2 linked regions of the Acuticoccus sp. I52.16.1 genome follow. The main gene of each other region encodes a partner of the protein of the gene in region 2 in a complex. Links are inferred from orthologs where the notes say so. Each region holds a gene or a part of one and is shown on either strand. Other genes may lie near its edges.

Evidence for each region. Proteins that work in one complex are often made in the same cells at the same time.
Region 1: the proteins of MRB58_RS01475 (region 2) and MRB58_RS20670 are in contact, whole or in part, in a cryo-EM structure (PDB 7NYH), measured with the Escherichia coli proteins. The link is inferred for Acuticoccus sp. I52.16.1 from one-to-one orthologs.

What each region holds. Positions count from the first base shown.
Region 1 is NZ_CP094828.1:4,586,729-4,589,941, reverse strand. What follows is about bases 1-2,831. They hold MRB58_RS20670 (NADH-quinone oxidoreductase subunit J), read right to left. Parts: upstream 1,811-2,831; coding sequence 1,190-1,810; downstream 1-1,189. Other genes in these bases: MRB58_RS20665 (S1C family serine protease), read right to left, coding at 1,944-2,831; nuoK (NADH-quinone oxidoreductase subunit NuoK), read right to left, coding at 888-1,193; nuoL (NADH-quinone oxidoreductase subunit L), read right to left, coding at 1-883. In the rest of the region: more of MRB58_RS20665, read right to left, coding at 2,832-3,065; MRB58_RS20660 (ion transporter), read right to left, coding at 3,199-3,213. UniProt on the Escherichia coli protein: NDH-1 shuttles electrons from NADH, via FMN and iron-sulfur (Fe-S) centers, to quinones in the respiratory chain. The immediate electron acceptor for the enzyme in this species is believed to be ubiquinone.
Region 2 is NZ_CP094828.1:322,165-325,240, reverse strand. Bases 1-2,694 are described here. They hold MRB58_RS01475 (NADH-quinone oxidoreductase subunit A), read right to left. Parts: upstream 1,684-2,694; coding sequence 1,318-1,683; downstream 1-1,317. Other genes in these bases: MRB58_RS24905 (VOC family protein), read right to left, coding at 1,862-2,113; MRB58_RS01480 (NADH-quinone oxidoreductase subunit B family protein), read right to left, coding at 737-1,327; MRB58_RS01485 (NADH-quinone oxidoreductase subunit C), read right to left, coding at 118-735; MRB58_RS01490 (GFA family protein), read right to left, coding at 1-118. Also shown: MRB58_RS01460 (phosphatidylcholine/phosphatidylserine synthase), read left to right, coding at 2,772-3,076. UniProt on the Escherichia coli protein: NDH-1 shuttles electrons from NADH, via FMN and iron-sulfur (Fe-S) centers, to quinones in the respiratory chain. The immediate electron acceptor for the enzyme in this species is believed to be ubiquinone.

The DNA of each region.
Region 1 (3,213 bases), 4.3 Mb from region 2 along the record:
TGGTCGCGCCGATGAAGGTCACGAAGCCGAGCGCGTGGGGCGCGAACTCGTAGAGCGGCGACATGCGCGCGACCATGAAGACGCCGGCCGTCACCATGGTGGCGGCGTGGATCAGCGCGGAGACCGGGGTCGGACCTTCCATCGCGTCCGGCAGCCAGGTGTGCAGGCCGAACTGAGCCGATTTGCCCATCGCGCCGACGAACAGGAGGAAGCAGGCGAGTTCCAGCGCGTTCAGCTCCATGCCGAGGAAGTCGAACGTCGTCTGGCTCATCGCCGGGCCGGCGCTGAACACGGCGTCGAGCTGCACCACGCCCGACAGCGCGAAGATGGTGAAGATGCCGAGGAGGAAGCCGAAATCGCCGACGCGGTTGACCACGAAGGCCTTGATCGCCGCCGCGTTGGCCGACGGCCGGTCCGACCAGAAGCCGATGAGAAGATAGGACGCGAGGCCCACGCCCTCCCAGCCGAAGAACATCTGCAAGAGGTTGTCGGCCGTCACGAGCATCAGCATCGCGAAGGTGAACAGCGACAGGTAGGCGAAGAACTTCGCCTTGGCCGGGTCGTGGCTCATGTAGCCGAAGGAGTAGAGGTGGACGAGCGCGGAGACCGTGCAGACCACCACCAGCATGACCGCGGTCAGCGTGTCGACGCGCAGCGCCCAGGCGATGTCGAGATCGCCAGAGATGATCCACTCCATCAGCATGATGCGCTCGGTCGGCGAGTCGCCGAAGCCCCAGGCGATGAAGATGATCCAGGCCAATACGGCCGAGACGAACAGGAACCCGGTGGTGACCACCTGAGCTGCGAGCGCCCCGACCTTGCGGCCGAACAGGAAGGCGAAGAGGAAGCCGAAGAGCGGCAGGAAGACGAGAAGTTGGACCACCGGGTCAGCCCTTCAGCGTGTCGATGTCTTCAACCGCGATGGAGCCACGGTTGCGGAAGAAGGCGACGAGGATGGCGAGGCCGATCGCGGCCTCCGCCGCCGCCACCGTGAGGACGAAGAGGGCGAACACCTGGCCGACCAGATCGTTGAGCTCCGCCGAAAAGGCGACGAAGTTGATGTTCACCGCCAGCAGGATCAGCTCGATCGACATCAAAATGACGATGACATTCTTTCTATTCAGAAAAATGCCAAACACTCCGATGACAAAAAGGATCGCCGAGACGGTCAGGTAATGTGAAATGTCTATCACAGTTGCAGCCCCCTGCCGGATGCGACGTCGCGCACCTCGATCGCCTCTTCGCGGGTCCGGTGGACCTGCTTGCCGATGTCCTGGCGCTTGGCGATCGCCTGGTGACGCAGGGTCAGGACGATGGCGCCCACCATCGCGACCAGCAGGATGAGCCCGCACACCTGGAAGTAGAACGCATAGCGCGTGTACAGCACGAGGCCGAGCGCCTCGGTGTTCGACACTTCGGAGGGGGGCGGGATCGGCAGGACGACCTGAGCGGCGACCGTGGGAGCCAGCGTGTAGGCGCCCAGGACGAAGATCAGCTCGACCAACAGAACCACGCCCACCAGCGCCCCGACGGGGAGGTACTGCATGAACCCCTGCCGCAGTTCGGCAAAGTCCACGTCGAGCATCATCACCACGAAGAGGAACAGGACGAGCACCGCGCCGACGTAGACGACCACGAGGATCAGCGCGAGGAATTCGGCCCCGGTCATCATGAAGATACCGGCACCATTGAGGAACGCGAGGATCAGGAACAGGACAGAGTGAACCGGATTTCGCGACGAGATGACCATCAAGGCCGAGGCCACCATGACCGCGGCAAAGAGGTAAAAAAACAGCGCAGCAATTGTCATGCAGTCTCTCGCGCGGCGCGGACGTGTCGAAGTGCGGCTCCAAGGGGAGCAGCAACCCCAAGCGGATATGCCCTCTTAGACCCTACTCGGTAGCGCGTCCACCGCCCCCGTCATGCCGATCCCATCTTCGCCGTCATCCCGCCGCCGCCAGAGTTACCTCAACCTCTGCGGGTGCCCCCTCGCGCAAAAGGCCCAGCCGCACCCGATCCCCCGCGCGGCGCCGATCGAGCGCGGCCCGCAGTGCCTCGGTTCCGCCCAACGTCTCCCCGTCGAGCGCCACGATGACGTCCCCCGGAACGATCTCGCCGCCGCGGGTCTGGCGCACAGGCCTCAGCCCAGCCTCGGCCGCCGGCGTCCCCGGATCGACCGACAGGATCAAGACGCCTTGCACGCCCTGGCGCGCCAGCAGCGCATCCGCCCGCGGATCGGAGACGACGCCCAGGACCGGCGGACGGTAGAGGCCGGAGGCGAGGATCTGCGGCACGACCCGGTTCACCGCATCGACCGGGACCGCGAAGCCGATGCCCGCGCTCGACCCGGAGGGGCTGAAAATCGCTGTGTTGACGCCGATCAGCCGGCCGGCACTGTCGATCAGCGGGCCTCCGGAGTTGCCGGGATTGATCGCCGCGTCGGTCTGGATGAGGCCGCGAATCACCCCGCCTTCGTCGTTCGGCAGCTCGCGGTCGAGCGCGGAGATGATCCCGGTCGTCAGCGTCCAGTCGAGTCCGAACGGGTTGCCGATGGCCAGCACCGACTGCCCCACCTTCAGGTCCGCGCTGGTGCCGATCGCCAGCGCCGGCAGGTCCGCCTCGCGCACGTCGATCTCGAGGACGGCGATGTCGTGCGTCGGATCGGTCCCCACCAGCGAAGCGTCGAACACGCGCCCGTCCGCCAGCCGCACCGAGGCCGACGAGGCGCCCTGGATGACGTGGTTGTTGGTGACGATGTGCCCCGCCTTGTCCCACACGAAGCCCGACCCGGTGCCGCGCGGCACGTCGTGGGCGTTGCGCGTCCAATAGTCGACCACGCGGCGCGAGGTGGAGATGGAGACGACACTGTCGCGCGCACGCTCGAAGACGGCGATCGTGCTGTTCTCCGCCGGGGCCAGCTCGCCGCGCGGCGTGACGATGCGCGGCTCGGCCACCGGTGCCCGCAGCGCCTGGCGCAAGGCCGGCCCCGCCTCATAGGCGAGGATCAGGAGTGCGGCCGCCAGCGCGAGGGCGAGCACACGGCGGCTGAAGGGATCATGGGGCATGGGTCGAGGTCAGCGGGTTGGTCGTCGCCTTGCAAGTGGGACCGCTCCGCCGCTTTGTCGACGGCGCCGCGGCGCCGCCCGCCAGCCCCGCGCCGGCTGCATGGCGGCGCCTCGCCACTGGCGCGACGCGGCGTCAGCCACCCTCCCC
Region 2 (3,076 bases):
GCCCGGCGTTCATCCGCCGGCAGGTGCCGCAATGGCATGCGTCGATCTCGTCGCCGGGGACGGTCGCCGTGAAGCTGACCGCGCCGCACTGGCAGTGACCGTGCTTCTCCTCGGCCATCAGTTCGTCGCCTTCTCGTCGCCGGGCAGGATGTAGTCCGTTCCCTCCCAGGGGGAGAGGAAGTCGAAGTCGCGGAACTGCTGGGCCAGCTTCACCGGCTCGTACACCACGCGCTTGGCCTCGTCGTCGTAGCGCACCTCGACGAACCCGGTCAGGGGGAAGTCCTTGCGCAGCGGATACCCGTCGAAGCCGTAGTCGGTGAGGATGCGCCTCAGGTCCGGGTGGTTGGTGAAGAGGATGCCGTAGAGGTCGTAGGCCTCGCGCTCGTACCAGTCGGCGGCCGGGAAGAGCGACGTGATCGACGCGACGGGGGTCACTTCGTCGGTCAGGACCTTGAGGCGCACGCGCTGGTTCTGCACCGGCGAGAGGAAGTGGTAGACCACCTCGAACCGCTCCGGCCGCGAGGGCCAGTCCACGCCGCAGATGTCGACCAGGTTGACGAAGGCCGCGCGGGGGTCGTCGCGCAGGAAGCGCACGACGTCGACGATCGCCTCGCGCGTCACCGTGATGGTGAGCTGCTTGAAGCTGATTTCGGAGGAGACCACGCCCTCGCCCGCCTGCGTGCGGACCATCTCGGCGAGGTCTTCCAGGGCGCTGATGTCGGGTTCGAAGGCCATCTTAACGCTCGATCGTGCCGGTGCGCCGGATTTTGCGCTGCAACAGGAGGATCCCGTAGAGCAGCGCCTCCGCCGTCGGCGGGCAGCCGGGGACATAGACGTCGACCGGGACCACGCGGTCGCAGCCGCGCACCACCGAGTAGGAATAGTGGTAGTAGCCGCCGCCGTTGGCGCACGAGCCCATCGAGATGACGTAGCGCGGCTCCGGCATCTGATCGTACACCTTGCGCAGCGCCGGGGCCATCTTGTTGGTCAGCGTGCCGGCGACGATCATCACGTCCGACTGACGCGGCGAGGCGCGCGGGGCGACGCCGAAGCGCTCGACGTCGTAGCGCGGCATCGACATCTGCATCATCTCGACGGCGCAGCAGGCGAGGCCGAACGTCATCCACATCAGCGAACCGGTGCGGGCCCACTGGATGAGCGCCTCGGTCGAGGTGACGACGAAGCCCTTGTCGGACAGCTCGTCCGACACGGACTTGAAGAACGCGTCGTCCGGCTGGTTGCCGGGGACGGGCTGCGCGATCGCCGGAGCGCCGCCGGTGCCCAGACCACGCTGGTCGAGGATCGGCTTGTCCTTGGTCAATTCCATTCCAGCGCTCCCTTCTTCCACTCATACACGAAACCGATGGTGAGGATCCCGAGGAAGAGCATCACCGAGCCGAACCCGAACCAGCCGATATGGTCGAACGACAGCACCCACGGGAACAGGAACGCCACCTCCAGGTCGAAGATGATGAACAGGATCGCGACCAGGTAGAACCGGATGTCGAACTTCATGCGGGCATCGTCGAACGCGTTGAAGCCGCACTCGTAGGCGGACAGCTTCTCGCTGTCGGGCGACTTGTACGCGACGAGGAACGGCACGACGAGCAGCGCGAGGCCGATGACGGTGGCGATCCCGGCGAAAATGATCACCGGAAGGTAGCTGGTGAGGAGGTCTTCCATTCATACCCCTTCGAGGCGCGGGCGGACGCGTCAGCGCCGTCACGTCGCCTCATTCCATGTATGGCGTCCTTGGAATGACTCAAACCGCTGATCGCCGCAACCTGACGCGCGAATTTGGCTCGCTTGCATCGACGGTTGGATGTGCACTGCGTTGCCGATCGCCTCTCCCGCCGGCACCTTAGCGCCGCTCCGTGTCCCGTGCGTGGCCTGCGCGCGGGTCGGATCGGGCCGACAGGAGGACCCAGCGGTCGCCGTACGGGTCGCGACAGACCGCGACCGTCCCATAGGTCTCGTGCCGAGGCGTCACCTCGAATTCGACCCCCGCGGCGACGAGCCGGCGATGCTCCGCGGCGAAGTGGTCCGCGCGGGGCAGGTATGCGGGACGCGAGGGGGACGAGCCACGGCACGGCGGCGGGCGAGTGCCCGCGATCCGCCGACCCTGGCGAGGGCGCCGTGTGAGGGAGCCGTGTGCGGACTGCGATGTGGGAGAGGGGATATGAATGGCGAGAGTGACGGGACTCGAACCCGCGACCTCCGGCGTGACAGGCCGGCGCTCTAACCAACTGAGCTACACCCCCGCATCCGGGCTTTGCGTTGCCGCTGTGCCCGCGAGAGCTGCTGAACTAAGGCCCCCCCGCTCAGGTGTCAAGCGACTTTCAGACGACTTTGTGGACGACCTTTCCAGAACGCCGGCTGCACGCTATTCCTGCCGCCACGGGCGGTTAGCTCAGCTGGTTAGAGCGGCTGGTTTACACCCAGTAGGTCGGGGGTTCGAATCCCTCACCGCCCACCAGAAATCCCCGAAGCACTGCGGCATGTGGAATTTGGTGGCGTCCGCTCACCCGAGCGACGCGGGACGAACGCTCGTCGTGAGTGCGGTCCGTATGCCGCGTTATCGTCCGATGCGCGGCCACCTCGGCCGCTCTCCTGTGACTGCGAAAGCTCTATCGGGACGCTGTCGACGGCCGCGAAACGGCCATCCGATACGATCCGCTTTTCTCCATCGGCGGAAAAAGGGTATCCATTGTCGAATGCGATTAAAAGCCTACGCTGTCCACCTATTCACCGCCGCGGGCGCATCGCTTGCCATGCTCGCACTGCTGGAGGCCGCGCGGCAGGATTGGGCCATGATGGCGATCTGGCTGGCCGTCGCCTTCGTCGTCGACGGGATCGATGGCCCCTTGGCCCGCCGCTACGACGTTCACACCAACGCGCTCGTGTTCGACGGGGCGCTGCTGGACCTGATCATCGATTTTCTGACCTATGTGATGATCCCCGCCTACGCCCTTTATGGATCGGGCTTGCTTCCAGGGTGGACGGGCTGGTTCGTGGTGCTTCTCATCCCGTTTGCCTCATCCCTATACTTCGCCGATACACGGATGAAGACGGACGA